DNA from 3 places in the Paenibacillus sp. EB106-04-04-XG159 genome. Region 3 is predicted to be linked to each of the others. Evidence: predicted binding sites of a transcription regulator. Region 3 holds the regulator's gene; each other region holds the start of a gene.

Region 1 (10,836 bases), on a different contig from region 3:
CATGCCACGCGAGCTTCGCAGCTCCAACGGCCTTAAAGACGCCAATGCTCACCGTGTACGTGCCTCCATCTTGCGTGACGGGTACGTCCCAGACGAAAGGAATCGTCAACGTCTCCCCCGCCGTTACCGCTTGATGATCCACGCGATTCTGATAAACCTTCCCGCCAGCGGCGTCGATGATTTCAAGCTCGACTCGGATGTTCTGGCTCTTCGACGCCGTCACAAATGCCTTCAGGCTCACCTGTTCGCCAGGACGCACGGCGCTCGGCGTCGCGATGACCGAGGTGATCGCATCCGGTGCCGCCGCCGTCGCCTCTAGCATCGGCATTACCGGCACTACGCTCGTAAACAACACACAAATTACTGTAAGGATTCTAACCCATCCGGTCAGCCCCTTACTTCTGCGCAACCTACGCAAATCCATTTCCGTTTCCCTCTCTCCAATAATAAGATGCTTCCGAATATTACCGTTTTTTATGAATTTCTATAGTGCTTGTTACAATTTGGGTAGGCTGCAAGACTCATCTTTTTCGAAGCGCAAAGTACGGTTTTCTTCTTTCTTAAATGATTCTAATCACCTAGGAGTGCCCTGTTACGGGCGGTCATGCGGTACAACACATCAAGGAGGAACTGCAGGGGTACAAGGACGAGCCGGCCATCAAGCTTGTGATGTTCACGGCGCGGCTACAGATAAAGAAAGGTTGGAAGGTCCGACGAACTTCGACGCTCAGTTCAAGGTCGGGGGGAGGAACGTTTTCGTAGAAGCTAATCTTACGTCCGACATCTCCGTCGATACGATGCATTGCGCGAACCGTAATCAGATCGCTCGCCGCATCGACGTGGGACTGTGGTCGATCTCGAATGACGTGGAGGAGTACTTCTTTGTGATGCTGACGCCAGAACGCTATCAGCAGGCTGTGGCTCGAGCGGTTTTACGCGGATTTACTGTTGTTCTAAAGCATGATTTTATTAAAAAACAAATACGTGATTCAAGGCGCTGACACGATCCAAAAGAAGCTGTCACCCATGTACAATGCCTATAATCGTTTCCGTTTGAAAATGTGTATCTTCCCCTCCCATCCTTCTCGTTACGACCTAGGTCCGTCACTTGGCCGCCTCCTCCACACTATGCTTCTGCCAAAACAAATATCCCTGACAACACGTCGTCAGGGATTGTACATTCATTTTACGTTTTCACCACCAAATGAAAATAAAACCCCTATAATATTCACGTCGCATAATTATGCAGTCACGATGAATATCGTAGGGGTTTTCATTTTAATCACAAAAATTGTATCTTATTGATTACTCTACTCGCTTAGCTACACTTGCTGTATCCGCAGTTCGCGCAAGTCTTGCATCCTTCCACGTTCAGGAGCGCTGCCGCGCCGCATGAAGGGCACAGGTCGCGCGATTGCACTTCGCCCTTCATCGCGATATTTTCAGGCGCGATGGCCGCTGCAATCGGCGCAGGCTCGATGATGTGATGATCGTGGCCGCCATGCTCAACGAGGTGAGTCTCAAGCGCCTTGGCTACAGCATCCGCGATGGATTCCACTCGGTTCGCGCCGAAGCCGATCGCGCCGGTGCCGCCAATACCCTTAAGGTGCTTGATCAAGAGCTCAACCTTGTTGCCATGATCGCCATAGCGCAGGAATAAGGAGCATACGCGGCCGAGCGCTTCCGCCATTGCAAATACATCAGAACCAGCCTTACCAACGTTCAGGAAGATCTCAGCTGGTGTGTGATCATAATCGTTAATCGTAATATATGCCATGCCGAATGGCGTATTGATCTTATAGGTTGCCCCGCGGAGCACTTGCGGACGGCGCATGTAGCTGCTGCCGTGGCCAGTCGCTGCCGGCACAGATGGAGCTGCTGGAGCTGGCGCAGCAGCAACTGCTGCTTCAGCCTTGCCTTGCTCTACTGCCTCTTCCTTCTTCTCGTCCTTGTTCTCTGTCGTCAACACTTGTACATCGCGGCTGCCGTCACGGTAGATCGTTACCCCTTTACAGCCAAGATCGAATGCCAGCTCATACAAGCGCTTCGTATCTTCAACTGTGAAGTCATTCGGACAGTTGGCTGTCTTCGAGATCGAGCTGTCAACCCAGCGTTGGATCGCAGCTTGCGCGCGGATATGATCCTCAGCGGACAAGCTCATCGCAGTCACGAAGTAATCCGGCAGCTCTTCACCTGGATGTGCGTCAAGCCATTCTTGCGCAATCGGCACAAACTGCTCATCGAAGCCTAGACGGCTCTGACGGTAGAACTTGAAGGCGAAGTAAGGCTCGATTCCTGTTGAAGTTCCAACCATCGTTCCTGTGGAACCTGTAGGCGCCTGTGTAATTACGGTTACGTTGCGAATACCTTGAGCGCGGATAGCTTCACCCACTTCAGGGTACGTCTCCACGATATTTTTCATAAAGCCGCTCTGCAGGAACTTCTCTCCGTCAAATGCCTTGAAGGAGCCCTTCTCAGCAGCGATCTCAGAAGATGCCAGATAAGATTCACGAGCGATAAAGCCATATAATTTATCAAGGAATTCTAATGATTCCGGGCTTCCGTATCGAATGTTAAGCTTAATCATCAATTCAGCAAGACCCATCGATCCGAGACCGACACGGCGTTCTGTTTGTTGATTTTGTTTATTTTCTTCAAAATGATATGGAGTCTTGTCGATTACATTATCCAAGAAGCGCACCGAGTAGCGCGTAACTTTCGCGAGTTCATCCCATGCCACATCATGATTCTCTTCATCATAGAACTTAGATAGATTAAGAGCGGACAGGTTACAAACGCCCCAGCCTGGAAGCCCTTGCTCACCGCACGGATTCGTGCAAATGATCGGGTTGAAGTACCAGCTGTTCGACATCTGATTGTAGTATTCCATAAACACTACGCCCGGCTCAGCCGATTTCCAAGCGGATTCAATAATGATATTCCAGATCTCGCGAGCTTTTACTGTACGATAATGGATAACTTCTTTACCCATCTGCTTCCACTTGTCGAGGTCGCCGTCCCACAGCTCATCGTACTCTGGATCTGTCGTATCCGGGAACACAAATTCCCAATCCAGATCTTCCTTCACAGCCTTCATAAAGGCGTTGCTGACGCACACAGACAAGTTCGCATTCGTTACTTGTCCCATCGTCTGCTTGACAGTGATGAAGTCCATCACGTCAGGATGCCAGTCATTCATCATCAGCATGAGCGCACCGCGTCTGCTGCCGCCCTGCTCGATTAAACCGGTCGTATAGCTGAACAACCCACCCCAGGATACAGCACCGCTGGAAGAGCCGTTTACACCCTTTACAATCGCTCTGCGTGGACGCAAAGAAGACAGGTTGATGCCAACGCCGCCGCCGCGAGCCATAATTTCAGTCATCTCAGACAAGGTCTCCATTATACCGCCGCGGCTATCCTTAGGTGAAGGAATAACGTAGCAGTTGAACAATGTCAACTCTTCGCTTGCTCCTGCGCCAGCAGCAATGCGGCCGCCAGGAACGAGCTTCCAGTCATCAAGCACATAGCGGAAATTCTCTGTCCATTCGAGCTGCTTCTCTGCGGTTGTTTCTACTGATGCCATCGCGGAGGCTAAGCGATCCCACATTTCTTCCGGGGTTTTCTCGATCGTAAGGGTCAATTTTTCAGTTGTGGACTGCACGATTTCGCCGTTGCGCAGCTTAACGGATACATTCCGTCCATTTCTTTCCACTACTTCCCCAACTTCCTTCGCAGGAAACTTCGGATCGTCTTTCGTCAATACCAGTACGACATCTCCAACCTTAGTATTGTTCGTATCCGCATCTTTCCAAGCGTAACGATCTAGAAATATTTTTTCGCTTAAACCTTCCAAACGTTGTTGTTTACGCACCGTTTTCAAAGAAAACAACCTCCCGATTCATCTATTTCAACAACTCGCACACTGTGTAGATTTAACACTAATGTATGTAAACACCACAATATATTGTGTGCGAAAATCATTTTACTATACTACATATAGAAACTCTAATGGTTAATCGTGTAATTTCATCGAAGAACTGCTCAAGATTCAGGTCAAGCTTTTATTTTCTCTATGAATCTCGTTATTTTAACACATTGGCAATTTGACACTTCGTTAGAATAGCTTCTCTGTTAGAAAGACCTGTGTTTAGCTGTGTATAGACCCGTCCAACATTCCCCAAACTACAAATACACTGTACAACCATGTGGAGGGAGGTCTGAAACATGAATTATAACACAACTAACAATTTTACTGATGAGCGCATCCCCTTCCAATTTGACCGCAGTTGGCTTGAAGAGATGCAAGCCCGTATTGACCGCAATGGCCCGTGGGACGATTGGACATTGTTCCAGCTCGCATATGAAGCGGAGCAAGCCAAAGTCATTCACCGTTTCGACGAATTGCAGTGCTTAACCCATCTCAGCCAAGTAGAGCCTCTTCCTCATCAAATAGATACCGCACAGAAGGTTCTGCATGAGATGCGCGGACGCGCGATATTGGCGGATGAGGTCGGCCTTGGCAAAACGATAGAAGCAGGCCTCGTCGTCAAGGAATATATGATCCGCGGGCTCGTCAAACGCGCGCTTATTCTCGTTCCGGCTTCTCTTGTGCTTCAATGGGTACGTGAGCTGAATCATAAATTCGGCATCCCCGCCATCGCACAGAAGAAGGCATACCAGTGGCAGTCAGACATCGTGGTAGCCTCTATGGATACGGCAAAGCGCGAACCACACCGCTCCATCCTGCTCGAGCAGGAGTACGACATGCTAATTATTGACGAAGCTCACAAATTAAAAAATCGCAAGACGACTAACTACCAATTCATTACTCAGCTGCGGAAAAAGTACTGCTTGCTGCTCACCGCCACACCTGTACAGAACGACATGAATGAGCTGTACAATCTTATCACCCTGCTCAAGCCTGGGCAGCTTGGCGGACAAGGAGAATTCAGCGCCAACTTCGTAGCGGAGAAACGCGTGCCCAAGAATGAATCCGACCTGCAGCATGAGCTGTCCAAGATCATGATCCGCAATCGGCGCGGAGAAGGCGGTGTTCAGTTTACCAAGCGCATCGTGAAAAATATTCCGTTAACGCTGTCGCCGGAGGAACAAGCCTTATACCAAGGTGTAACTTCCTTCATCCGCGACCAGTATCGAACGGGCGGCGCGGATGTAGGCAGCGCCTTCTCACTCATTACGCTGCAGCGTGAAGTGTGCTCCAGCCGAGATGCTGTATTTCTCACACTCGTCAACCTATCGAAGAAGCTGCCCGAGGATTCGCCTATCCGCGATCGGATCTGGGATCTGGTTGACTTGATCAAGAGCATCACGGCGAATACGAAAGCGGAAGCCGCGATCGAGCTGGTCCGCGATATGAACGAGAAAGTGATTCTATTTACCGAGTATCGCGCGACACAAGAGTATCTGCTGCAATATTTTCGCAAGCATGGTCTCATTGCGGTTCCCTATCGCGGCGGTATGAATCGCGGCAAGAAGGATTGGATGATGGACCTGTTCCGCGGACGCGCTCAAGTGATGATCGCTACAGAAGCCGGCGGTGAAGGCATCAATCTTCAATTCTGCCACCATATGATAAACTTCGATCTGCCGTGGAATCCGATGCGAGTAGAACAGCGTATAGGACGCGTTCACCGGCTCGGTCAGACCCAAGACGTCAAGATCTACAACTTGTCTACGCAAGGAACAATCGAAGAACATATTCTAAATCTGCTTCACGAAAAAATCAATATGTTTGAAATGGTAATTGGTAGATTGGATATGATTCTGGAGCGATTCGAGCAGCAGAACAGCTTCGAGAAGAGCCTTTCCCGCATCCTGCTCGAAGCGGATAACGAGGACGATATTCAGGCTCAGCTGCACTCGCTGGGACATTCCTTGAATTCGATACGGACTGAGCTTCATGAAGAGGTGAATGCGGAAGGGGACGACAACGCCCTGCAAGCGTTAATTAACCGATTTGGAACTCAAGCAGAAGCTTAACCGATACGACAGGGCCAACAGCCGCAATGATGAGGAGGCAGTACAGAATGAACACTGAGCAGGTCACGAGCTTCGTTATGCGATATCTTGAAGCGACGGGGTGTCACATTATCGAAAAGACACCCGTCTACGTCACCGTCAAGCTCTCTGAGCAGGCGGACCGGGCTTTGACCAACCGCCCGTATTACTGGGGCTTTGTGGACCGTACAGGAGCAGAAGCAGAAACGATGCGTTTCACCTTCGTTTTTGAGCCTGCTGCCATGCCTGTAGAGCGCGGTCCTATCAGTTATGTCACTTCACCCGCTGCGGCTCCTCCCATGCCGTCACAGGCCGTAGAAGCCGCACAGGCGCCTGATCAAGAGTCACCTGCTCAAGATGCTCCGCCAGACTCCATCCTGCATCGTTACTTTGGTGTGGCTCCTGCATTTACAGGAGGAGGCGGCGGCATCGGACGCATACCTCGAGAAGACGTCAATTACGGAAGCCGACGCTTGGAGCAACTCATGCAGGCCGCGCGCGAGCACGGCCGCTTCCACATGCTGTTTGACCAGCAAACCTCTGCAAGCTCTCCAGCGCCCGCCGCACGCGGTACACGGCTGTCCAAAGCATACGAGCCGTGGCTGCTGATCAATCTAAAGCTTGAATTTGCCTGCGACTTGAAACGTGAGGAGATCCATTCCTTCGGCATCTCATGTGTCTCCGGTCGAGTACTCGACCGCTTCATGGAACGGCTGATGCAACGTGAAATGACTCCTAAGCTGCCGCCGCATGTCCATACGATGACGTGGCGGTATTCGATCGAACAGCTCGTGGATATCGTCGAGCAAGCAGTCAGAATCCAGATTGAGCCTTATGATATTGATTGGGCAATTGACGCAAGTGAGCGATTGGAGGACGAAATGGCGAGGCTAGCCTCCTACTACGAGCCGCTGTTGGAACAAGAACAAGGACAAGAGCAGGAACAGAAAAAGCCGGCACCTGCTTCTACAGGAAAACGAACACAAGCGGTTAAGAACGAACCAACGTCAGCTGAGGACGAACCGGAAGCTGTCAAGCCGTCTCAACTTACGCTGCGTGAGCAATATGAGATGCGGCAGAAGGAGATTCGCTGGCAGCTTGAGCCTCGAATTGTCGTTCAGCTGATTAACACAGCTATCGTTCATCTTCCCTTCGGAGATGAATTGCTCCCTTCCTAAAGGTGTACAGCCAGCTCGAATCCACTTGTTGTCGTGTGTTATGAGCAATTGCGCCACATTACGGCAAAAATAGAATGAATATTTTGTTCCTCTCATCCCCTAAAGTGACAGTCTTTTAAAGGCTTGTCCCATACAATGAGTGAAATGGATTATTTTGGGACATAGCTATATTAAAATGTCGGTTGAGGTAGAGGTGAGGTAGAAATGAACCGCTCGAAATGGATGAAGCCGTTGATTCAAATCGTCTCGGCAGCCGTATTAACGTCAACGCTGTCTGCCGGGATCTCCTATCTGATCATTGCAGGAAACGACTCCTGGAAACAATCGAATAAGCCGTCGCATGCCTCGGTGCCTAAGCAATTGGTTAGCAATAAGCTCGATATCGTTCCAGCAAGCGCTCAGGTCCGTCCGAAGTCCTCTGCAACAGGCATCCAGCAAGCTGTAAAAGATGCAATCCAAGCTTTATCACAGCATGAGCCCTTTACCTCTTGGAAATATGCAACGACGAACATTCAGCCGCTTGGTCCAGGAACCCACGGCTGGATCGTTCACATCACATCGCAAAAGAACAAATCGCTTGGCTATCTCATCATCCATGCGACGGAAAACGGTGATTATTCTCTAACGGAATACGGTACAGGCGATAACTATCCTTTTGCGCAGCATACGCTGGACAACGCTTTAGCTTCTTTGGGCTTGGACGATCAGAAGCCGGTTATCGTTACCCCATATTACGTGCAACCATTGTTAACGGTATGGAAGCTTGAGCAGGAATCAGCCGTACAGTGGATAGATGCTCAATCAGGCGAGATACTGCCGACACAGAACGGTCAATGGATGAAGAAGAATCCTTTGGTGACAGCTAAGCTCAGCGCAAGCAGCAGCATCCCCGCTGATAACGTACTCATTCAGACTGATGGCTGTTCACTTACAGCGCAAGCGCCTTCTAAGCTTCAGGCATTCGATCCTTATGATCAGATCGGTTGGATGGATGGAACCCGCAGGTTGGAGGGTGAGACTGCGCAGCTTATGCTGAAGCAATGGCAGCCCGTTAAGAATTCGAAGCAGCTTGTATACGTTCAGCGAGTGGAAAACAGCGGCACATTCGATACAGCGATGAACTTTCCTTACGCGGTTGTAGGCGATCAAGTCTGGAAAGATACCAGTAACTACTCCACTGATGCTGATATGCGATACATAGCTGTACAGCCGCCAGGCGGAGAGAGCGTGCGATATGTATCCGACAAGAGTCTTCTTCAACAAGGCTATCTGTCTCCAGTTCGCCCACTTGTTCCTTAGCTTTCTATGTCACCCCCTTCCAACATAAAAAAATCGCCCTCCATTAACCTGCGCATGACTGCGCGGCATGATGCTGGGCGATTTTCTCATTTAGGTCATTTTGGTCCATTTGCGATTGCGCATACGGTCTGTGATACGTATAATCACATGCTTCATAGGCTTGCCAGCTTGTCCAATCCGTCCCGCTGTCATCTTCATGCTTAATGGCATGACTCCAAACCAGCGAACAGACCATTGCTCCTTCTTGCGCACCTTTTGTTCTTTGCGAGCTGCCTTTGGCGTTTCCATATATGTGATTACTTGCTGTGTAATGTATTTAATCAGATCATCACGTTTGCTCTTGCTCATCATACACACCTCATCATTGATTGATTTACTACTATTGTGAACGACTGTCCCCCCTTTTAAACACGTTTCCAGTAAACCTATAGCATGTCGAAAGCTTGGCTTGTGCAGGCTATTATTGAAGTCAGTATCGGAAATGAGGTGCGATCCATGAAGATGCACAGAACAATATTCTTACTAATAATATGCCTGTGCTTAATGGATATTGGATTGCTTCCAGCCGCGGCTGCAGCAGATTCGGCTCAACTGGAGCAACATGATGGCGATCCGTCAAATTCGGACACCCAACTGTTCACTAAGCCACTCATCCTAATTGATGCAGGCCACGGCGGCATCGACGGTGGAACTAGCTATCAGGATATATTAGAAAAACACATCAACTTGGCTATCGGACAGAAGCTGTATTTACTTCTGAAGAGCAAGGGTATTCCCACAGTCCTTAATCGAACAGGCGATTATGCCTTAAGCGAAGATAATCGTTGGTCAGTTACGCGTTCACGGCACCTCCGAGATCTCGCTCAACGGTATCAGCTAAGTGAAGAATTGCCGGTAAGTATATATGTCAGTATCCATGTCAATTGGGGTAAAAATAAGAACACCCGCGGCGCAGTCGTGCTGCATCAAGAGGAAGGACGCAGCCGTTTATTAGCTGCCACGATTCAGCAGCATCTGAATGCCTTGTATGGCAAGCAAGCTTCACATGCAACTGAAATAGGCAATACCTACTATTTGCTGCGGAAAGTGAAGCAGCCCGCTGTCATTGTCGAAACTGGCTTTATTAGCAATCCGAACGACCGTGAGCTGCTGACTTCCTCGCGTGGACAAGCTGCAATTGCACAGCAAATATGTGATGCATTGGAACATTATCTGTTGCTATTTCATTGAGTATACAATGGAGGCGGCGGATTATCCTTCAATTCAGATACACGAACGAACTGAATATGCTGTTGGGCGGAAGGAAGGACACGATGCAGCACCGCGGAAGTCTTAGCACCGCCTACTCCCACATGGCCGATCACGACAAAGGGATTCTGTTTGTTCAACAGCTGCATGACCTTCGACCATTGTTTTGAAACATGCGCTTCCGTCACTTTATCATCTAGAAATAGATGATTGTTAATGACAGGCACACCCAGCTCTTTTCCCACCTCACCTATAACGGAGCGATAGTTGGTACGACTGTCGAGAAAGAACAAACCTTTCTCTTTACAAACCTTCAATACAATGCGCATAATTCGTTTATCAGCTGTTGCTTTGGAACCCATATGGTTATTCATCCCGACAGCGTGCGGGACATTGTCAATCGCTTGTCTGACCCTAGCTTCTACTTCTGCATCGGATTGATTAACCATGATCGCTCCCGGTCCGAGCCATTTCGGATGGGCTTGCATTGGCTCCATTGGCATATGTACGATAACATCGTGTCCATAGCGATGCGCTGCTTCAGCATCCTCTTTCGTCGTTGGCATGAACGGCATGACAGCTACCGTAATTTTCACTGGCAGTTGAAGCATCTTGTCTGTTCCAACCATCCGATTGCCAAAGTCATCAATTACGATCGCAACTTGTTTATTGTGATCAGGAATGGATCGCTCAGGATTTGCCAACACTGGATGGATAGGTCCCCACAAGCCTGATGTCAACACCATGCATAAGATCATGATCACGAAGCATCTGGTCGTTCGTTGTCGAAATACTTTCATCATTTTCATAAGACTCGCCTTCTTCAACTAATATTCTGGGACAGCTTATTGGAATGAATCTACCCTTTAATATGCACCAACATTAGGTATCATCATGCAATCGCATAATAATATGTCAGTTGGAATTGACAAGCTACAGCAAAAGCCCTAAGATGTTAAGTGCGCAAAATTTGTAGAATGAAGGTGATTATGACGATGTCTTATCAACCGATCGTGAAACATAAGAGACTATCCGAAGCCAACCTAGACCGCAATATGACCTTGGGACAGATAGTTGTCACCCTTCAAGA
Region 2 (10,836 bases), on a different contig from region 3:
CTTTCTTCTTCGCTGTTGCAAGCCCCGCTTCCTCTGCAATTCGGCGCACTTCCGGTTTCGGCAGGTGTCCGATTGGGAACATCGCGCGAGACAACTGCTCTTGATTCAACGCATTCAAGAAATACGTCTGATCTTTATTGCTGTCAACTCCACGCAGCAGCTTGAACTTGCCATCCTCTTCTATTACGCGAGCGTAGTGTCCAGTCGCGACATACTCTGCTCCAAGATCAAGCGCCGTGCGGAGAAACTCCCCGAACTTGATCTCGCGATTGCACATGACATCGGGATTGGGAGTTCGGCCGTTCCGATATTCTTCTAGGAAATATTCAAAAACTTTCTCGAAATATTGCTTCTCAAAGTTGACTGTATAATAAGGAATACCTATATGTTCACAGACACGGCGCACATCTTCGGCGTCATCTTCAGCAGTGCAATGTCCGAACTCATCGGTATCATCCCAGTTCTTCATGAAGATGCCGATGACATCATATCCCTGCTGCTTCAAGAGCAGCGCCGTGACGGACGAATCGACGCCGCCGGACATGCCGACGACTACGCGTGTCTGTTCTGGTGTGTTATTCATGTGAGTCACCGTCAATCCTTTCTTCGATAATATTCGTATTGTAACATACGTTGTACAGATACAAAAATAAAACGCGTAAATGAGGGCGAACAGGAATAAACGTGGACGAAATTGTCCATAACGGGTGTAGATATGATAGGATATACTTGGTGGCATATAGGAATACCATGAATTTTATTAACATTAATTATTGAGGTGTGTTTATGAAGATATCCACAAAAGGTCGCTATGGTCTGACCATCATGATGGAGCTTGCGCGCAGTTTCGGAGAAGGTCCAACTTCGCTTAAAAGCATAGCGGATAAGAACCAGTTATCAGAGCATTATCTTGAGCAGCTGATTGCTCCTTTGCGCAACGCCGGACTTGTGAAGAGCATTCGCGGCGCATATGGCGGATACATACTTGCTCAAGATCCTGAGCATGTAAGCGCGGGCGAGATCATTCGCGTCTTGGAAGGTCCGATATCTCCCGTTGATTTTACAGAAGAAGATGATCCTGCTAAACGTAACTTGTGGATGCGAATACGGGACAGCATTGCTGAAGTTCTTGATTCAACTACATTAGCTGATCTGATTCAATATAAAGAGGAAGGCGCTCAAGACAGCTATATGTTCTATATTTAATATCTTTATCGTATAGAATCGAGGAATACGAATGAATCGCATATATATGGACCACGCCGCTACAACACCGCTGCACCCGGCAGCGCGCGAAGCGATGGCCTCAAGCTTGGATGTGTATGGAAACCCTTCCAGTGTACATGGAGCAGGGCGTGATGCGAAGGCATTCGTGCGTCAGGCGCGAGACAGTATCGCTAAGAGCTTGGGCTGTGCGCCGAATGAGCTGGTCTTTACGAGCGGAGGCAGCGAAAGCGATAATGCGGCAATCTTCGGTGTGCTCTGGTCACGCTGGCTGAAGCATCAACGAGATGGGATCAGCGATAAGAAACCGCATATGATCACAACTGCGATTGAGCACCATGCTGTACTGCATGCAGCGCAGCAGGCAGAGCGATTAGGCTTTGAGGTCACCTATGTGCAGCCAGATCAGACAGGCTTCGTCCGTCTCGAGGACATTGAAGCTGCCGTGAAGGCTGAAACATGCTTGATCAGCGTGATGTATGCGAACAACGAGGTAGGCACGATCCAACCGATTGAAGCTATCGGCCGCATGGCGCGAGAACGCGGCATCCTGGTGCATACCGATGCGGTGCAAGCGTTAGGGATAGAACAGCTTCGCTTGAACGAGCTGCCTATCGACTTCGCCAGCTTCTCTGCGCATAAAGTGAACGGCCCGAAGGGGATCGGCGCTTTGTATTGCAGGCATGGGGCGGAGTGGGAGCCACTCATCTTCGGAGGCAGCCAAGAACGCAAACGGCGTGCCGGTACGGAAAATGTTGTTGGTATCGCTGGCTTTGGCGCAGCTGTAGCACAAGCCTATGAAGCGCTTGACACGCGGCTTGCTAACATTAGAGAAGTTCGTGCCGCGCTGTGGCACGGGTTGAAGTCGCTGCTGGGCGAGCGCGTCGTGCTGAACGGCGATGGAGATCGCAGCGTGCCGCATATATTGAACGTCAGTATACTGGACGTGCCGACTGAAACGATGCTCATGAATCTGGACATGCTCGGAATTCATGTATCCAGCGGCTCGGCCTGCACGTCGGGCTCGCTGGAAGTGTCTCACGTTCTTGAAGCGATGCGGCTTCCTGCAGAACGGACGAACACCGCAGTACGATTCAGTCTCGGAATGGGCAATACTAAGGAACAAGCAGAAGCAGTTGTGAACCATATAGAAACCATTGCTGCGCGCGTGCGTACAAGAATTTAGCTGGATAACATCTTGTTCGGACAGACACAGGGAATGGGATACATACTTCGAATGGGACGCATACTTCGCTTCATAGCAAATTCGCGGCATATCTGATGAGTGGAAGAGACGATCATCTTCGCTCGTTCAATCATCATGTACAGTCACGAGGAGGCTTGACCTTGAAGTTGCTCGAATTAATTGGCCTTCCGGTGTATGACATCGAAACCGGGAAGCGATTGTCCAAAGTGAATGATATATGGTTGTCAGAGCAGTGGGAGATTACTCATCTGGAATTAGAAGGACGAACCATATACTCTCGTACCATACCTGTTGTTGCATGGGAGCATGTGATCGCGTGCGGTGAAGAAACCGTTATGCTGAAGAGCAAGGAGCTCGTTCATAAGCTGAAGGGAAACTCGACAGACCAAGCTCGAACCTTCCTGCAAGGTCCACACCGAATTAAGGAATTGCCAGTCATCACAACTGAAGGAAGCCAGCTTGGAAGAGTGGCAGATGTTTATTTTCAGCCTCAATTGGGCAATACAATAACAGGACTGGAAATATCAGACGGATTGCTGTCCGACCTACTGGAAGGAAGGATACAATTCGAAGGGACAGGCCTTATGGGGGCAGACGCCATTATCGTGACCTGACACGATAGGTACTGAAGTACGTCCATGATGTCTGTTTTGCTTGACGGCAGTTCAAATCTATAGCGGATGGACGGAATGGTGAGAGTATGCGATGTCCGAATTGCAATTCTAAGGATATTGGCAAGATCGGTTCCCATCAATTTTATTGCTGGGGCTGTTATATTGAATTATCGGTGAACGGTGATAAGATGTCGGTGTTTCAAGTGGAGGAAGATGGGACGTTAAGTTCGTTAGACGATCTCTTCTTCGGTGACGATTGGGCATCTCCAGTCACACAGCTGTCTCCTGGGTTTACGGAGTCACAAACATCTTAACAACAGGTTCAATTGGAATAGAATTGGACTGCGCAAGCGCCATTCTCGCTCTACGGAGCGGGATAGGCGCTTTTTTTGTTTTGGCTGTGACATAATACATATTGTGTTGATTGTTAATTGTAGATACTATATATTGTGTTAATTTAGAAGGGACGGCGATTATTATGGGACATAGAACTTCAACAGCACCTGCACTGCCGCATGATTCCGTGCAGCATCTACATATACAGCAGCCTAGAATCAAGATAGGCTCAGTGACGACGCTAAGCAGCCCAGAACATGAATTATCAGGCTCATTGCATCGTATCTTGGATGGAAAAGATCGCGACCTTATGCGGGAGAATGCGAATGTAGACGGATGTTCTCCAATGGGCATCATGGGGAAAATGGCGAGCGAAAGCTCGCGTTGGTATGCGATCAACCATCTGCTTAGCGATGAAGCGCGTCAAGCGATGGAAGCAAATCTATTGTATCCGCATGATCTGGATTTCTACGCGACGGGAACGACGACCTGCTGCCAGATTCCTCTCGGTCAATTGCTGCGGAGCGGCTTCAATACGGGACATGGTCATATGCGCGCGCCGCAGGATATTAAGAGCGCATTGGCGCTCGCTTCTATCATATTGCAGGCGAATCAGAATCAGCAGCATGGCGGACAAGCATTCCCGATGTTCGACTATGATCTGGCGCCTTATGTGGGCAAGACGTTCAACAAGCACGCGGCTTATCTAAGCTCGCTGCCGCTTGGCGACACGTTTGATAGAGAAGCAGAAGCTTGGAGACTTACAGAACGAGATGTATATCAAGCTTGTGAAGCGTTCATACATAACGCGAATTCGATGCATTCACGCGGCGGCGGTCAGGTGCCGTTTATCTCGATCAATTACGGAACGGATACTTCTCGCGAAGGACGCCTTCTCATTCGTCAGCTGCTGCTCGCGACACAGAGCGGATTAGGCAATGGCGAAACGCCGATCTTTCCAATTCAGATCTTCAAGGTCAAGTCGGGGGTTAACTTTGAGCCCTGCGATCCGAACTACGAACTGTACCAGCTTGCGCTTGAAACGACCGCACAACGGTTGTTTCCGAACTTTGCGTTTCTAGATGCATCATTCAACGCACAGTACAATGATGGAACAGCCGAGAGCGAAGCCTGCTACATGGGATGCCGTACACGGGTAATGGGCAATGTCAACGGAGCGGAAACGGCTATCGGTCGAGGCAACCTGTCCTTTAGTACGCTGAATCTTGTGCGATTAAGCCTGCTGTCTCGTAACACGAATGATTTTATGCAGCGATTGGATAGTCTGATCGACATAGCGGAGCGACAATTGCTTGAACGGATGTCCTACCAGGCATCACGACGAGCTGGAGACTTCTCCTTCCTCATGCAGCAGGGTGTCTGGAGAGGAAGCAGAGATTTGAAACCTGATGATACGCTGCATGAGGTGCTGAAGCAGGGCACTTTAAGCATCGGCTTCATCGGCCTGGCAGAGACGCTTGTGCATCTAACTGGCAGCCACCATGGTGAATCCGAAGAAGCGCGGCAGCTTGGCATGCGCATCGTGAAGCATATGCGTCAGCGGATGGATGAAGCCGCCGCGCGTACAGGACTTAACTTCTCGCTGATTGCGACTCCAGCAGAGGGGCTCTCCGGAAAGTTTACGAAGCAGGATCGCGCCGCGTTCGGAACAATTCGGGGAGTGACAGACCGGGAATACTACACGAATTCCTTCCATCTGCCGGTATATGCGAATGCGAGAGCCTACGATAAGATCCGCATTGAAGGACCGTTTCACGAGCTGTGCAATGCGGGGCACATCACTTATGTGGAGCTCGATGGCAGCGCCCGTTCCAACCCGCAGGCGCTTGATCGAATCGTGCGCGCGATGGCTGCGAACGGTGTAGGCTACGGCTCAATCAATCATCCGATCGACCGCTGCCGAGGCTGCGGCTATCAAGCGGTGATTGAGGATGCTTGTCCTGCCTGCGGCGCGGACTCTGAGCAGATCGAGCGGATTCGCCGCATTACAGGTTACTTGGTCGGCAGCATGGATAAGTGGAATTCGGCGAAGCGCGCTGAAGAAGCTGAGCGAGTGAAGCATCGATGAGCCTGCGCGTCATGTCCATCGTCCACGACAGCGTCGTGGACGGTGAAGGACTCCGCTCGGTCGTCTTCTTCAGCGGCTGCCCTCATCAGTGCCCAGGCTGCCACAATCCGCAGTCATGGGCGTACAGCGCGGGAACGCCCATGAGCGTGGAAGAGGTGGCAGCGGAGCTGCTGTCTAATCCGCTGACCGATGTAACGCTGTCTGGCGGAGAGCCCTTTATGCAGGCCAGGTATGTGAAGCGCTTGGCTCGTATACTGCGTGAGCACGGACGCCATATATGGGCGTATACAGGCTATACCTTGGAGCAGATCCAGCAAATAGGCAATAAGGATATGCTGGATCTGCTCGCGGAGATTGATGTGCTGGTGGACGGACCATTTCAACTGGAGCATAAGTCTCTTGGGCTCGAGTTCCGCGGCAGCAGCAATCAACGAATTTGGAGGATGAAGCAGGCGAACCAATCGGGTTAATTTTTCAATAGTTAACATATACTCTACTGTGTGATGCATGTCCGAACGCGGGGTGTGGGATAAAGGTGGAGCGACTATTTAAAAATCGTTTGTTTGTCTATGGAATATATACGCTGCTGGGGCTAGTAATTCTCTATATGCTGTATCTGCTTCGACCGGTTATCGGAAATGTCTATGACTTTCTGAAGGCGATACTAGCGCCGTTTCTCATTGCGATGATCATAGCGTATGTGCTGAATCCGATTGTTACACTTTTGAATGATCGCAAAGTGCCGCGTACGATCGCAGTGCTGCTTATCTATGCGGTGTTCATTATTTCGATTACAGTCATTCTGATGAACATCATTCCGATGCTGATTAAGCAGCTTGAGGAATTAAACGACCAGATGCCGCAGCTTAATGCGAAGGCGGAGGATATCATAGACGGCATTAATCAATCGTCGCTGCTTCCTTCCTCCGTTCGTTCTGGCGTATATGAGTGGGTATACACGATGGAGGGGCGTTTAGGCTTAGCGATGTCCGAATTCATGGACAATATCGGGGCTACTCTGAACTTTCTGTTTATTGCGCTGATCGTGCCGTTTCTCATTTTCTATATATTGAAGGACTTTGACGTGTTTGAGCGGTCAGTTATCGCCTATGTGCCGAAGAGTCATCGCAAGCATATGGTCATGATGTTCAAGGATATTGATACAGCGCTTGGCAATTACATTCGCGGGCAGTTTATCGTATGCGTCATTATCGGGGTGCTCGCTTACATCGGGTATATCATAATCGGTATGCCATATTCACTCCTGCTGGCTTTGTTTGTAGCGATATTTAATATTATCCCTTATCTTGGACCATACTTTGGCGCAGCGCCCGCGCTCGTTGTGGCGTCCACGATATCCGTCAAGATGATGATCTTCGTAGCAGTGGTCAATACAATCTGTCAAATACTTGAAGGCAATGTTATTTCACCTCAGATCGTAGGTCGAACGCTGCATATGCATCCGCTCGCCATCATCTTTGCCCTGCTCGTAGGAGGGGAGATCGCGGGTATCATCGGGTTGATTCTGGCAGTGCCGGTTTTTGCCGCGTTGAAGGTTGTGCTGCAGCATATATTTACTTATTACATATGGAGAAAGACGACATGACCATAAGATAAATAATGATTCATGTCGATTCTTTCGAGTATCTGTCACCCTTTGTAAAAGGGTGCTTTTTTTATGTCAATAACGCCATATCGACTGAGGAACTTTTTTCTTAAATTGGGATTAAGAGAGAAACTTATCTCATCTTCACAGCGTCAGGTGTATATAGAGGAATTGGATTTCAATAATTGAAGGAGGAGCTAATCTTGAAAAAGACGACAGCATTGTTATTAGCCTTGACCCTGATGTTGGAGGCTGCTTCTGCGACGGCGTATGCAGAGGCTGCTGTCAATATGACTGCCAATCATGGCAAGGCGGACAAATCAGGGAAAGTATCTACCGTTGTTGCATTAGATCCTGATGCGGTTCGGCGTGCTCCGGTGTTGGAGAAAATGTACCCGGCCAATGGCGCGACACAAGTAGCGACAGATACGCTGATCAGCTTTAGATTTAGTGAAGATGTCAGTAAAGGCGAAGGTAACCTCATCATTCGTGACAGCAAAGGAAATGTAGTGGAACAAACCGATGTAGGCAGCCGACGAGTTTCTGTGGACGGAAGCTATGTTGAGTGGGTGCTGCGCGATAGATTAGAGGCTGGCAAGACGTATAGTGTTCAATTGGATAATGGAACATTTGTAGGCAATCGAGGAGAATTCCAAGGGCTGTATGACGCGAATCAATGGAGGTTCACGACTGTCGGTGTTCAGAAGGCACCTGAGCTAGTGAAGCTTGTTCCAGCCAATGGTGAGACGCAAGTAGCGGCTAATGCGGATCTGCAGCTTCATTTTGATGAAGAGGTATGGAAGAACACGGGCGAGATCCTGCTCATTAATGTAACACGCAATACGCTCGAGGAACGGATTCCGATTACTTCTGATCAGATCACGGGCAGCGGTACGAAGGTTATTAATATCAATCCTAATATCACGTTTAGAAGCGGTGAAGTGTACGGTGTCACAGTTACGCAGGATGCGCTCCGTGACGCGGACCATATGGCATTCGCAGGTCTTGCTAATACGAACAACTGGAGGTTCACGGTGAAGGCCTCTACGGATACTGCCGCACCTGTTCTGCAGCAGGCTCGCATGGAAACCTCGAAGAAGATTAGACTTGAATACAACGAGAATTTGAGAGAAGGCTCTGTACCGCCAATAACCAACTTCCTTGTATACGTTAACGGCGAGGCACGTGCATTGAAGAGTACCGCAGTTACGGGAAATGTAGTGGATATCGAGCTGACGAGCGGTATTTCTGCAGGCCAGATAGTATTGTTAATTTATTCACCTCAGCCGAATACACGCGTGATTGAGGATAATGATCGCAATGCCGCAGCGGCTATCTCCGGTATTCAGGTGAAAAATGATATGGAGGTTTCCGCTCCGAAGGTGATTGATGCGACGTTTTCGAGTTCGCGTGTTTATCTGCAGTTCAATGAGCGGCTGGCGAGCGTATCCTCATCCGCTGATGAGCAGTTTACGGTGTGGGTAGACGGCAAGGAGAAGAGCATTCGCCGCATCGAGCACAGCGGCTCGCAGGTAACGTTTGTCATGAGCGAGTCGATCTCCTCCAATAAGACGGTGAAGGTTGACTATACACCAGGCAAATATCCGCTTCAAGATGAAGCAGGCAATCCGCTTCAGGCATTTCGCGATCGTTATGCGCGCGGCAGCAACGATTCAACAGCGCCCGTGTATCAGAAATCAACAGTCAGCGGCAATAAATTGACGATTCAATATAATGAGGCGCTGAAGCCGGACAGCATTCCGCTGCGCAGCCATTATTCGGTGCTCGTCAATAATGCTGCCCGCTACGTGGATAAAGTGGAGATCATAAACGATTCGGTCGTGCTGACGCTGAATTCCGCGGTAAACAGCTCTGACAATGTGCTGCTCTCCTATGTTCCTGGCGAGCCGCGGCTTACCGACTTGTCCGGTAATGGAGCGGCAGCATTCTCCTTTGCAGCTGTCGCAAACAATTCAGACAGCACGGTTCCTGTTCTGAAGCAGGGCAGCGTGAAGAATGCGGTCATTACGCTCCAGTTCTCGGAGAAGCTGAAGCTGGCTAACAACACGAGTCCGCTCGGCAACTTCTATGTGTTTGTTGATGGCACGAACCGATCGATCGTCTCGACCTCTTTAAACGGTGACACGGTAACACTGGTCCTTGAGTCCGCAGTAAGCTCTGTCGCAACCGTTAGATTAACGTATGCGCCTGGCAACAATCCGCTGCAGGATGAGAGCGGGAACAAGGTACTGACTTTTGCGGACTACGGCTTATCGAATCAGACAGACGGCTCCGTTGGGCTTCCAGCGGATGTTAAGCAAGTGCCGTATGATTGGTTCTTGGAAAACGGCATGTACTACCTGGAGACATCAGCTGCCAATACAAGCAGCGAACGCTCTCGCTTTGAAGAATCGATCAAGAAATATACGCTCCAGGAATCGAAGCTGAAGGAAGCGCTGCGCTACGCTGTGCGCTATGGCGGCAGCAAGCATCTGATGTTTAATGTTCCAACCTCTGAGAAGGCAGCGATGGTAGCTGTACCGGTCAATGTGCTGGACGATATTCGTCAAGAATCCAGCAATGCTCGTTTCTCGGTACGCTATGGCGATATCCTGTACACACTGCCGCTTGATTCCCTAGATATTCGCGAGATCAAGAGAGATTTCAGCTCCAACTCGACGGTGTATCTGCTTATCCAGCTGGAATCCGCGGGCTCTGTGTCGAAAGGTTCTGAGCTTGTAAGAGAAGTGCGGTCGACAGGAGGTCAGATGAAGGCAGCGCCAGTTGACTTCTACTTGTCGGCGTATACTAGCGCGACTAATACGAAGTCGGTCACTGCTAGCTATGAAGCGCGCTTACGCACCACGAGCAGCCTCACAGATGATCGGTCAACCGTCGTCCGTTACGATGAAGCGTCCGACCGCATTCAATATGTGCCGAACACATTGAAGCAGAGCGGCAGCACATCCGTATTCCGCTTGATCGGCAGCGGCAATGATATCTACGCAGCCGCGGAGCGCAAGCGCAGCTTCTCGGATACGAGCTCGCATTGGGCGCGCGCGGCGATCGAAGAGCTTGCCTCGAAGTATATCATCGAGGGCGTATCGAGCGATCGCTTCGCGCCGAATGATAAGCTGACTCGCGGCCAGTTCGCTACCTTGCTTGCGCGTTCGTTCGGTCTTCCGGGAGATACTGACGCTGCGGACCGCTACCGTGACATCGGCTCCTGGCATCCGATGGCGGCGAGCATCGGCGCAGCTTCACGAGCAGGCATTATCAGCGGCTATGAAGACGGAACGTTCCGACCGAACGATAATATCACTCGTGAGCAGATGGCCGTGATGCTGGTCCGCGCTGTGGAAGCAGCCGGCCAGAAGTCGCCTTACGACAGCACGGCATTGTCGAAGTTCAAGGACCGCGGCAGCATCAGCAGCTACGCACGCGAAGCAGTCATTCAAGCTGTATCTGCTGAGTTCATCACCGGTGTAAACGCGAATACGTTCGATCCGAAAGGTGAAGCAACACGCGCCCAAGCGGTCGTTATGCTGAAGCGATTGCTGGAGCATGTTGAATATTTGACAAGGTCTTAATCGAATGATATTATTGGTAAACCTATAACTGATCACTCTTCAAATCGATGAAGAAACCGAGTAGGCTGAAGCCCTAGGGCCAGAGAGACGATTCCGTGCGGTTACCCTGTTGATCATTCCTTTTAAGGGATGGGATACAGATGCTGCTAGGCTGAGAGAATCATCCCCTT
Region 3 (10,836 bases):
ATTCGAGAATGGAAAATCTAGAGCTACTATTGTTGAAGAATACGAATTGAGTCCCTCTGCATTAGAACGTTGGATCAAACAATACCAACAGTCAGGATCTTTCTCAGAGAAAGATAATCGTTCTGCAGAAGAGAATGAACTCATTGCGTTACGAAAAGAAAATCAACGTCTTAAGATGGAAAACGATATTTTAAAGCAAGTAGCGCTGATCATAGGACGAAAGTAAGTGTCATCAAGCGAAATCGTGGCAAATACTCGGTATCAGCAATGTGCAACGTTTATACCTCTCATTTTCTCTCATATTCTAGGTATTTCATTCTAGAGATACTTCTTCATTTGTCCTACTTTTCCCTTTAATTTCTTTTTATATTTCGACAAAAATAGTTTATTTATACTAATGAGCTTTATTAAAGCTAAAGAGTATAAATAATATACATGATAACCTGCGACAGCTCTATACTTAGACGCCGTGCTCCTACATTTGAAGTATGTTCTCCGAAGCTAACTCTTTCACTTCCTTCGCGCGGACTGAACCCCAGGGTTCGCCCCCTAGGGGCTCTACCACAACAAAAAAAACCACGTCCGATGACGTGGTTAAAATTCGTTTTGGTGGAACCAAGGGGGATCGAACCCCTGACCTCTTTGCTGCCAGCGAAGCGCTCTCCCAGCTGAGCTATGGCCCCCAAGCTATAGATTCCCTTCGATTGCACATGTGCATCAATAGCTAACCCTTAATCAACTCGTTGCACATACTCCATATTTTCTCAACATTATCACTATTGGTCACATACTGAGGGTAAGTCCCCGAACCAAATATATTTTTCAATTGCGTAATGCCTATCTCGCTTGTGGATGGCTGTACAATCTCTCGTTTATGATTGATTAATTGCCCTGTAATATTGCGGAATTGATCTGAGGTGCAGATCTGAAAGTAATTGTCCGCCATTCCAGACGGTAGAGGATTCGTAAGATTCTGAGCCATAGCAAGCACTCTCCACCATGGACTCATCTTGTTAATCGTTTCTTTGGATAATTTGACACGGTTTATCTGCAGAGCATTGACTTTAATCCCTCGATCCTTATATTGCTCCGCCATCTTGAAGGTTAAGATCAACAACGCCATTTTCGAATCACCGTACATCTTATAGGCGCTATAAGGCCTCGAATTGCGAGATTCACCGCGCAAGTTATCGAAGTCGATTGTCCTTTTCGGATCGAAGAAATTCTTGATGTTGGTCGTGCAGGCGTTGAGTACTCTTGGATCTTGAGACAGTTCTAGATGATCTGCTAGTAGATTAGTCAATAGATAGGGTCCTAATGTATTCGTAGCAAAAGATAATTCGATATGTTCGGGGCTAAGTTTATACTCTTTTTCACCGTGATTTAAGTAAGCGGCATTATGGATGAGGATGTCTACGTGTGGATATGCGTCTTTAACCTTAGAGCAGAAGGTACGGATAGAATCAAAAGAAGATACGTCCAGTTCTAACAGATCTACATACGTATTGTTCGATGCCTGAATGATATCTCGCTGCGCAGCCGCACTAATTCTCATATTGCGGCATGCCATGATAACTCGATATCCTTCGATCGCAAATCTTAGAGCCGCAGCTTTACCTATCCCTGAGTTAGCTCCTGTAATGATAACGATCTTATCCTTCATACCGATCACGACCTCCAATAGGAAATTTCACCAGAAACACCTTTAGACATCCTTCATCTGCATCTCATCAGATAACAAAAAAAACGGCATTTCTGCCGTCTCTAAGTTCGATATGGTGGATTGTCAGGGACTCGAACCCTGGACCACATGATTAAGAGTCACGTGCTCTACCAACTGAGCTAACGATCCATGATGTAAGGTAGAGAATGATTGGTGGAACCAAGGGGGATCGAACCCCTGACCTCTTCGCTGCCAGCGAAGCGCTCTCCCAGCTGAGCTATGGCCCCATACGATAAGTATTCATTACAAGATTATACTGTTCGTAAACTGCCTTACTAGTATAGCACCATCTTAAAATGAACACAAGAAAAAATTGACTTAATGATATCTTACCCCTTGCAGCAAGCCAATGAACAACATAAAAGCCCTCCAGTGGGAGAGCCTTGATTCATAAGGAAATGGGCGGTTGGCTTATTACTTGGAAGAAAGGCGCGTGCCTATGAGCGTTGCAATGCACTTTAACTCATTTTCCAATTTAGAAATGTGATCTGATCTTGCCTATTCAGTTGTGCTTGCCGTTATACTCACTTGCCAGAAGATTAGTTAGAACTTAAAGTTACAGTCCCTCTTCTTGAAGTTGTATAACTATTTGAAGCCTCCCGCCCTTTTCTTGCTCTCGCAGAAGCCTTGCTTCTAATTAACTTCGCCTCTTCTGCTCAACTTTATAATACTACTTTATGTAAGCGTTTGCAACAATCAATTGTAAAATTAACCAGATAATCATTTCCGTCCTTCAATGTACATTTCCCACCCACAACTTCAAATAAATAAGCCCTCCATCAGGAGAGCTTTAATGATAAAGATATTGGGCGGTTGGCTTCATTGCTTGAATGAAAGGCACGTGCTTAAGAGTGTTGCTCTTGCACTTCAACTTATAACCCATTCACTTCGATATGCTACTGCTTGCGGATGCAATACTGCTCACTGCTATACTTTACTTCAAGAAGTTCTGTTCTACAACCTGAATTATAGATCTCCTTCCTGTTCTCGTATAACTTCTATAAGCCTACCGCCCGTATCTTGCTTCTACAGAAGATGTGCTGGTTAGTACTTTCACGTCTTCTGCTTGAATTCATTATAGCACTCTGATTAAGCGTTTACAACACCAGCCACACAAATATCACTTCTTCCCCTTACCCTTAAATACGCTCCGACGACTCGCGATATCAGCCCTACCTATGATCAGCAAAAGAAGCCAACCCGCAGCCCTTCCCAGGCAGCAGACAAGCTTCTTGCATCATTATTGCTTATTCATATCGGATAGAGGATGCTTGGACAACAGCCCAGTCAATTCCTTCATAAACATGTTAATGTCTTTAAACTGACGGTACACCGATGCAAAACGGACATACGCCACTTCATCCACAGGATACAGCTGCTCCATCACTAATTCCCCAATATTTCGGCTCTCAACTTCCGCTTGCGCAGTTGTTCTCAATTGCCTCTCTACCTCAGACACAATTGCTTCAAGCCTCTCCACAGATACCGGACGCTTCTCACAGGCGCGAATTAGACCGCGCAGCAGCTTCTCACGGCTGAACTCTTCTCTGCTTCCGTCCTTCTTTATCACGATAAGAGGTGTTTCCTCCACCATCTCAAACGTCGTAAATCGTCGGCTGCACTCTTCACATTCACGACGGCGACGGATGGATTTGTTATCATTGGCTGGCCTTGAATCAAGAACCTTTGTGCCAAAGTGGTCGCAATATGGGCATTTCATCGCGGGTGTCCTCCTTTCATAAACATATATACGGTTACTTCTTGCATGTACACGCAGTCAATCCAATACTATTCGCCAATAAATCCCAGACCTTACCTGTAATGAACTTCGAAACTTTGCGCAAAATACAATTACAAACGGCAAGGAGGTGAATAGATTATGAGCCAGAACCGTTCCAGCAACAACTTGGTTGTTCCTCAAGCAACTGGCGCACTCGAGCAAATGAAGTTCGAGATCGCACAAGAACTCGGTATTGCTATCCCACAAGATGGCTACTATGGAAACATGGCGACACGTGATACAGGATCGATCGGTGGTTACATCACAAAACGTCTTGTTCAAATGGCAGAACAACAACTTGCAGGTCAATACAAATAAAGTTTCCGGATAGCAGCGGACTAAGCGGCGAAAGCTGCTTGTCCGTTGCTTCTATCCATAGGCTTTCTTATATTTATCATAATAATGGAACACACGTTGGACATACAACCGGGTTTCGTTAAATGGTATTTGTTGACTTGCCGTTTCCAGCCGCCCATCCCAGACATCGTCACGAAGCCATTGGCTTACATTGCCTGGTCCCGCGTTATAGGCTGCGACAGCAGCGATCCAGTTATTATCGAATTGTTTGATTAATGAATTCAGGTACCACGTTCCAAGCATGATATTAGGCTCAGCTTCGTACTTCAGCTGCTCTAACGTCCACTGCTCCTTCATCTTCATCTGCCCCATAATCCAGGTTGCGGTGTCAGGCATTAGCTGCATCATCCCTATCGCACCTTTTCTTGACTCCTGTCCAGGTTTATAGTTCGACTCTACCCGTATGACAGATGCGACTAACAATGGATCAACCTGATAGGCTTCCGCCTTCTCCCTGATCGTATCCTCATATGGGATTGGATACATCCACTGCCCCAGCCATTCCGATTGCACAAAGAGGACAAATAATAATCCCACGAGCAGCACAAGCAAATACCGCTTACGCAGTAATTTATTCATTACATTGCTCATAACTGTACCTTTTCATTCTTCAGACGTCTAATCAAATGCTTCACCTGCTGGCGAGTTATTTCTAACTCCGTCTCATTCTGAATGACATAATCCGCTTTAGCACGTTTCTCTTCAATATCCATCTGTGCGTTGAGACGCTGTTCTGCTTGCTCTGCTGTTAATCCATCCCGCTCCATTAGTCGTTTCAACTGAATAGCACGCGGTACGTATACGACGATCACGGCATCGAACATGCCTTCCATCCCGGACTCATACAGCAGCGGAATATCTGCAATGACCAGCTTGTCCGGCTGTTCAACTGCATACTGATCCATCAATTCAAGCATCCTCTTGCGAATAGCAGGATGTGTGATCTGCTCTAAAGCTTTACGCTCTTGTTCATCTCGAAATACGACTTCTCCCAGCCGCTTCCGATTAAGTGATCCATCCTGGAGCAGCATGTCCTCACCGAATCGCTCTGCAATGAGTGCCAGGGCCGGACTGCCAGGAAGCACGATCTCCCTGGCAATCTGATCCGCATCAATGAGGAGCGCGCCTTCACGCACGAACATGGCAGACACCGTACTCTTTCCGGAAGCGATTCCTCCGGTCAATCCGAGCTTCATCGTCTCACCTCATCTAAGCTTACAGCAGTTTCAGAATACCCATTAACATAAGAACACAACCTGGAAGAAAGGATAGTCTCCTCATCCAGCTCCATTTCGTCGCAACCACCGCTCCAAGCTGGAGACCCAGCTTAAGAAATGTACCGCTGAATATAGCAATGAACAAGGCCGTCCACAGAGGCGGATAGCCGATCATTGCCGCGCCTATGCCAGCTCCGAAGGCATCTAATGAAAGCGCCGCTCCAAGCCATGCCGCTTCGGAAGCGCTGATCGTTCCTGAACGGTCGATATCAGCGGCAGCTGGCGTTCGCAGAATCTGAACAATAATTCCTAATCGTCTCAATTGAACTTGAAGCACTGGCGTCGGATCAGTCTCAACTGCGGAGTGAGCGGCCTCAGCTGCATGGCCTTCCTCCAACTCTCCAGCATTCGACGATCGCACGAACTGAACAATAGCCAGCAGCCCGATTCCGATCAAGATCAGCGCCCCGCATCTGCTAGCGAAAGCAGGCGATATCCATGTCATCAACCAGCTTCCAACCTGCATGGATAAGTACAGGACAAGTCCTGAACAGAACGCAATAACAAGAACGGATATCCACGGCAATCTCAGACGGCGAATTCCATAGGTCAACCCGACACCAAAGCTGTCCAGACTTAACGCAAACGCCAACACAACCATCGATGCAATCGGAATCATCTACTCCATTCCCCTCCCACATGAATCCTGACAGCACACTTTCAAGACTCATTAGATGTCGTTATCATATGGGCGGATCGGAAAATAGGTGCATCTGATTACGGTCTAGGCTGACATATCGGACAAGTATGCGTGCCGCGGCCTCCAACTACTGTCTTCTCAATCATACTTCCGCAGGATTCACATGGCTGATTCTGACGCCCGTATACCTGCAGCTGGTGCTGAAACATCCCCATCTCGCCTTGTCCATTCACATAAGACTTGATGGATGAGCCTCCAACCTCTACGGCTTCCTGTAAAGTTGACCGAATAGCATCATACAGCTTGTCAACCTGCTCTTCCGTTAACTGATCAGCAGGTGTCAAGGGATGAATGCCTGAACGAAACAACGCTTCATCTACATATATATTGCCAAGTCCCACAATAATATGCTGATTGAGCAATACGGGCTTAATGAAGCTTCGGCGTTTCTTCAACGCTTCTCGAAGCTTCTCCTTCGTAAAGTCAGCCCCAAGCGGCTCAATTCCGAGCTTGTTAAGCGGCGGCAGCACCAGCTCATCGCCAGGCTCGAACAGATGCATCGTGCCGAATTGGCGAACATCCTTATATCTCAGCTCTGTACCATCTTCAAAATGAAAAATAACATGTGTATGCTTCTCTACTGGCTCGTCCGCAGCATAGACACCATAGCGTCCTTCCATTCGCAGATGGGATACGAGCACGAGTCCATCTAGCATAATCATCAAAAACTTGCCGCGCCGCTCCACTTGTTCAATCGTATGTCCTTCGAGAGCGGCACAGAATGATTCTATTTCAGCCGGACGCTGAATGATTCGCGGCAGCGTGACAGTGACGCGCTCAATTCGCTTGCCCGCTACTAACGTATTCAGCGTTCGTTTCACGGTTTCTACTTCCGGCAATTCCGGCATGCTTGTTCACCTCAACATCCACTATTAACTCTTGCTGTCCATTATAACGTATTGCCGCAATGGATGGGCGGATTGGTTGAATATTACTTCGCCTCGTACCAGTTCGTGCCAACACTCACATCCGCTTTGAGCGGAACAGCCAGCGTGAGCGCCTGCTCCATCACTTCCGGCACGAGCCGCTTCATCTGTTCTACTTCATCCGCAGGGACCTCAAACACCAATTCATCGTGTACCTGCAGCAGCATACGGCTCTTCAAGTTCAGTTCCTTCAGCTTCGCATCCATTTTCACCATGGCAAGCTTGATTATATCCGCTGCTGTGCCTTGAATCGGCGTGTTCATCGCCGTACGTTCGGCGAAGGAACGCAGATTGAAGTTGGACGCCGTGATCTCCGGCAAGTAGCGTCTGCGCTCGAGCAGCGTCTTGACGAAGCCGTCGTGACGCGCCTGCTTCACGATATCGTCCATAAACTTCCGCACCCCTTGGAACGCGGCAAAGTACTGCTCGATAAACTGCGCCGCATCCTTGCGCGTAATGTTCAGGTTCTGCGACAAGCCATAATCGCTGATTCCATAAACGATACCGAAGTTGACGGCCTTCGCTTGGCGGCGCATGTTGCTGTCTACCTGAGAAGCCTCCACACCGAATACGTCCATCGCCGTCTTCGTATGGATGTCCATATCGTGCAGGAACGCTTCCTTCAGATTCGTATCATCCGAGATATGAGCAAGCACGCGCAGCTCGATCTGGGAATAGTCAGCCGCTACGATGCTCCAATCTGCTTCAGTCGGAACGAATGCCTGTCGAATCAGACGACCTTCTTCCAAGCGAATCGGAATATTCTGCAGATTCGGAAATTGCGAGCTTAAACGGCCGGTCGCCGCAATCGTTTGTCTATAATAAGTATGGATTCGCCCTGTATCCTTGCGAATCTCCTTCAGTAAGCCTTCAATATAGGTAGACTGCAGCTTCGACATCGTGCGGTAATGGAGAATGAGCGGAATAATGTCATGATACGGCTCCAGCTTCTCCAGCACTTCAGCATCAGTCGAATATCCAGTCTTCGTTTTCTTGACTACCGGCAACCCGAGCTTATCGAATAGAATCTCGCCCAATTGCTTCGGTGAGCCGATGTTGAATTCAGTTCCTGCCAGCTCATAGATACGGGTCATCGTCTGCTCGATCTGCGCGGAGTACTGCTCACCGAGCTTCTCTAAGCTGGAAGCATCCACCCGAATGCCCGTCTTCTCCATGTGCGCCAGAATAGCAGACAGCGGTAGCTCGAGCTCATAGTACAGCTTGCTCATCTCGAAGCGCTCTAGATCGTGCTTCATCAGCGGAAGCAGCTGCTTCAACGTATGAGCTTTACGCGCAGCGTGACGCGCGACGACGGCGGGCTCCGGCACACGGAACTTAGCTCCCTTGCCATATACATCTTCGTCCGATTGCAGAGCAGGAAGCTCATATTTAGCGGCTAGCGATTGCACCGTCGCATTCGCATCGCTTGGATCAAGCACATAAGCAGCCAGCTGCACGTCAAAATGTGTACCCTCGTACGTGATACCCATCCAGTGTAGAATAAGCTCTGTTCCATGCAGATCAAAGCCAACTTTACGAATCCCAGAATCTCCGAACCATTCTCGAACCGGCTTAGCCTGATCGCTTAGTAACACATCTTGATCTATATAATAATAAGACTGTTCCGAAGCGAGAACGACTCCGATAAAGTCCGCTGTATGCGGGTTCTCACCATGCGACTCCAGCACGACCGTATCCAGATTAGGCAGCTCCTCTAACAATTGTGCCAGATTATCCTGCGTCACAAGAACAGGCTCAATCTCAAGCATAAGAGAAGCTTCCTCCTGTACGCCTTCACTCGAACCTGTGGACTTGTCCGCAAGCTTCTCGAATCGTTCCACGACCGACTTGAATTCGAGCCTGCGCAGCATCGGCAGCGCCGTGTCGGTCTGAATACCGTGGAACGCCATCTGCTCTCGCTCCACTTCGATCGGAACCTCACGGTAGATCGTCGCCAGCTGCTTGCTCATGCGGGCATCATCGGCATGATTCTGGATGTTCTCCTTCATCTTGCCCTTCAGTTCCTCCACATGCTCCAATACGCTTTCAACTGATCCGTACTGGTGCAGCAGCTTAAGCGCCGTCTTCTCGCCAACACCTGGAACACCCGGGATGTTGTCGGAGGTATCCCCCATTAAGCCCTTCAGATCAATGATCTGGAGCGGCTTCAGCTGGTATTTCTCTTCGATCGCCGCAGGGTCGTACTTCTCGATCTCGGTCACGCCCTTGCGTGTCAATACGACCGTAACGTTATCTGATGCTAATTGGAGCATGTCCTTATCTCCAGACACGACGAGCATCGGCTTGCCTTCCTCATCCGCCATGCGCGTCAATGTGCCGATAATATCATCCGCTTCATAGCCGCTCAATTCGAACTGTGCAATACCGACAGCTTGCAGCATCTCCTTCATGAGCGGAAACTGCTCGGACAGCTCTGAAGGCGTCTTCGAGCGACCGCCCTTATAATCCTTATAATCACCATGGCGGAACGTAATCTTTCCCGCATCGAATGCGACGAGGATATGCGTCGGCTTCTCTTCTTCCAACAGCTTCAACAGCATAGTGGTGAATCCGTAAACAGCATTTGTATGTAAACCTTGGGAGTTGGTCAGCGGCGGCATCGCATAGAATGCGCGGTTCGCAATACTATTACCGTCGATAACGATCCATTTTTCCATATATACAAGCACCTCAATCCATTCTCTTGTACTTCATGATAGCATAGCCCACCCCTATTGTGAAAATCTCCGTACACAAAAAATCCGAACAGCACTGCGGCTATCCGGATTCTTAACGCAATATCGATTAACTGTTTAGGTCAGGTCTTTCATTCGTTACTAAGTATACGACGCTCTCGCCAATATTCGTCGCATGGTCTGCGATTCGCTCGATGTAGCGGCCGACAAAAGTCAGGTTCATCGCCTGTGAAGCATTATGCGGATTCTCTACGACATAAGTCAGCAATTCGCGGAAGATTTGTCCGTACAATTGGTCAACGAGGTCATCATCTTTCGCCATCTTATAAGCAAGATCAACATTTTCCGTCGTGTAGGCTTTGATGGACTCTTGGACCATCTTCTGCACAATTTCCGCCATCCGCGGTATATCAATGAGCGGCTTCATCAACGGCTGACCGTTCATGCGCACAACCACCTTGGAGATATCGATAGACAAATCCCCCATACGCTCCAGATCATTTGAGATACGGAATGCTACTATAATGCGTCGCAGGTCCTTCGCTACAGGCTGCTGTTTCAGGATCAGGCGTGAGCCGATATCCATAATTTTATTTTCCAACTCATTGAGCTCCACGTCTTCCGCAATAATCACTTTCGCGCGCTCAACATCGCCTGTCTTCAAGCAATCGATGGACTCGGATAGAGCTCGTTCTACTCGCACACCCATCTCTTCAAGCAGTTCTTTCAATTCATCCAAACCCAAGTCAAACTCTTTACGTCTAATCACAGTACACACTCTCTCCCCTCAAGGTTCTGGCACTATTGAGTATGAGACAATTCGGTTCATCGGGTTATCCGAATCGTCCTGTAATGTAGTCCTCTGTTCGCTTGTCACGCGGATTGGAGAACAGAGACTCTGTTTCTTGATATTCTACAACTTCACCGTTAAGGAAGAATACCGTCTGATCCGATACACGCGCTGCCTGCTGCATATTGTGCGTTACCATAACAATTGTATACTTATCCTTCAATTCTTGCACTAACTCTTCGATCTTTAAGGTCGAGATCGGGTCAAGCGCGGAGGTCGCTTCGTCCATGAGCAATACTTCGGGGTTAACCGCTAAAGCGCGAGCAATACATAGACGCTGCTGTTGACCGCCGGACAGACCGAACGCGGAACGCTTCAGGAAGTCCTTTACCTCATCCCACAATACCGCTTGGCGCAAGCTTTGCTCCACGATCTCGTCAAGAGTTGCCTTATTGCGGATACCGTGCAGGCGAGGTCCGTACGCTACATTATCGTAGATCGACTTCGGAAATGGATTCGCTTGCTGGAATACCATCCCTACCTTCTTCCGCAATGTTTCGACGTCAACCTCGTTGCTGTATATATCC

The links. The regulator NrdR, encoded in region 3, represses ribonucleotide reductase genes. The targets are predictions, from matches to a motif close to AACACNATATATNGTGTT.
Region 1: the regulator NrdR is predicted to act here: its motif matches at 3,957-3,974, upstream of AC3WTP_RS20320 (adenosylcobalamin-dependent ribonucleoside-diphosphate reductase).
Region 2: the regulator NrdR is predicted to act here: its motif matches at 3,482-3,499, upstream of AC3WTP_RS18630 (anaerobic ribonucleoside triphosphate reductase).

The regions. Positions count from the first base shown of each region.
Region 1 covers NZ_JBYTDY010000021.1:45,167-56,002, forward strand. The annotation lists gene AC3WTP_RS20310 (fibronectin type III domain-containing protein) at 1-328, opposite strand, end outside; gene AC3WTP_RS20315 (hypothetical protein) at 504-1,001, shown strand; gene AC3WTP_RS20320 (adenosylcobalamin-dependent ribonucleoside-diphosphate reductase) at 1,319-3,883, opposite strand; gene AC3WTP_RS20325 (DEAD/DEAH box helicase) at 4,228-6,003, shown strand; gene AC3WTP_RS20330 (YqhG family protein) at 6,051-7,199, shown strand; gene AC3WTP_RS20335 (hypothetical protein) at 7,404-8,498, shown strand; gene AC3WTP_RS20340 (YqzE family protein) at 8,589-8,846, opposite strand; gene AC3WTP_RS20345 (N-acetylmuramoyl-L-alanine amidase family protein) at 8,994-9,728, shown strand; gene AC3WTP_RS20350 (divergent polysaccharide deacetylase family protein) at 9,722-10,546, opposite strand; gene AC3WTP_RS20355 (hypothetical protein) at 10,742-10,836, shown strand, end outside.
Region 2 covers NZ_JBYTDY010000017.1:43,641-54,476, forward strand. The annotation lists gene mnmA (tRNA 2-thiouridine(34) synthase MnmA) at 1-583, opposite strand, end outside; gene cymR (cysteine metabolism transcriptional regulator CymR) at 787-1,206, shown strand; gene AC3WTP_RS18615 (cysteine desulfurase family protein) at 1,238-2,410, shown strand; gene AC3WTP_RS18620 (PRC-barrel domain-containing protein) at 2,572-3,045, shown strand; gene AC3WTP_RS18625 (YrzR-like zinc ribbon domain) at 3,132-3,359, shown strand; gene AC3WTP_RS18630 (anaerobic ribonucleoside triphosphate reductase) at 3,524-5,470, shown strand; gene nrdG (anaerobic ribonucleoside-triphosphate reductase activating protein) at 5,473-5,940, shown strand; gene AC3WTP_RS18640 (AI-2E family transporter) at 6,006-7,076, shown strand; gene AC3WTP_RS18645 (Ig-like domain-containing protein) at 7,280-10,666, shown strand.
Region 3 covers NZ_JBYTDY010000016.1:42,900-53,735, forward strand. The annotation lists partial or broken gene AC3WTP_RS18060 (transposase) at 1-279, shown strand, start outside; tRNA gene AC3WTP_RS18065 (tRNA-Ala) at 608-683, opposite strand; gene AC3WTP_RS18070 (SDR family NAD(P)-dependent oxidoreductase) at 725-1,663, opposite strand; tRNA gene AC3WTP_RS18075 (tRNA-Lys) at 1,777-1,852, opposite strand; tRNA gene AC3WTP_RS18080 (tRNA-Ala) at 1,875-1,950, opposite strand; gene nrdR (transcriptional regulator NrdR) at 2,964-3,443, opposite strand; gene AC3WTP_RS18090 (alpha/beta-type small acid-soluble spore protein) at 3,603-3,821, shown strand; gene AC3WTP_RS18095 (lytic transglycosylase domain-containing protein) at 3,873-4,439, opposite strand; gene coaE (dephospho-CoA kinase) at 4,448-5,056, opposite strand; gene ytaF (sporulation membrane protein YtaF) at 5,076-5,756, opposite strand; gene mutM (DNA-formamidopyrimidine glycosylase) at 5,855-6,685, opposite strand; gene polA (DNA polymerase I) at 6,769-9,441, opposite strand; gene phoU (phosphate signaling complex protein PhoU) at 9,569-10,228, opposite strand; gene pstB (phosphate ABC transporter ATP-binding protein PstB) at 10,293-10,836, opposite strand, start outside.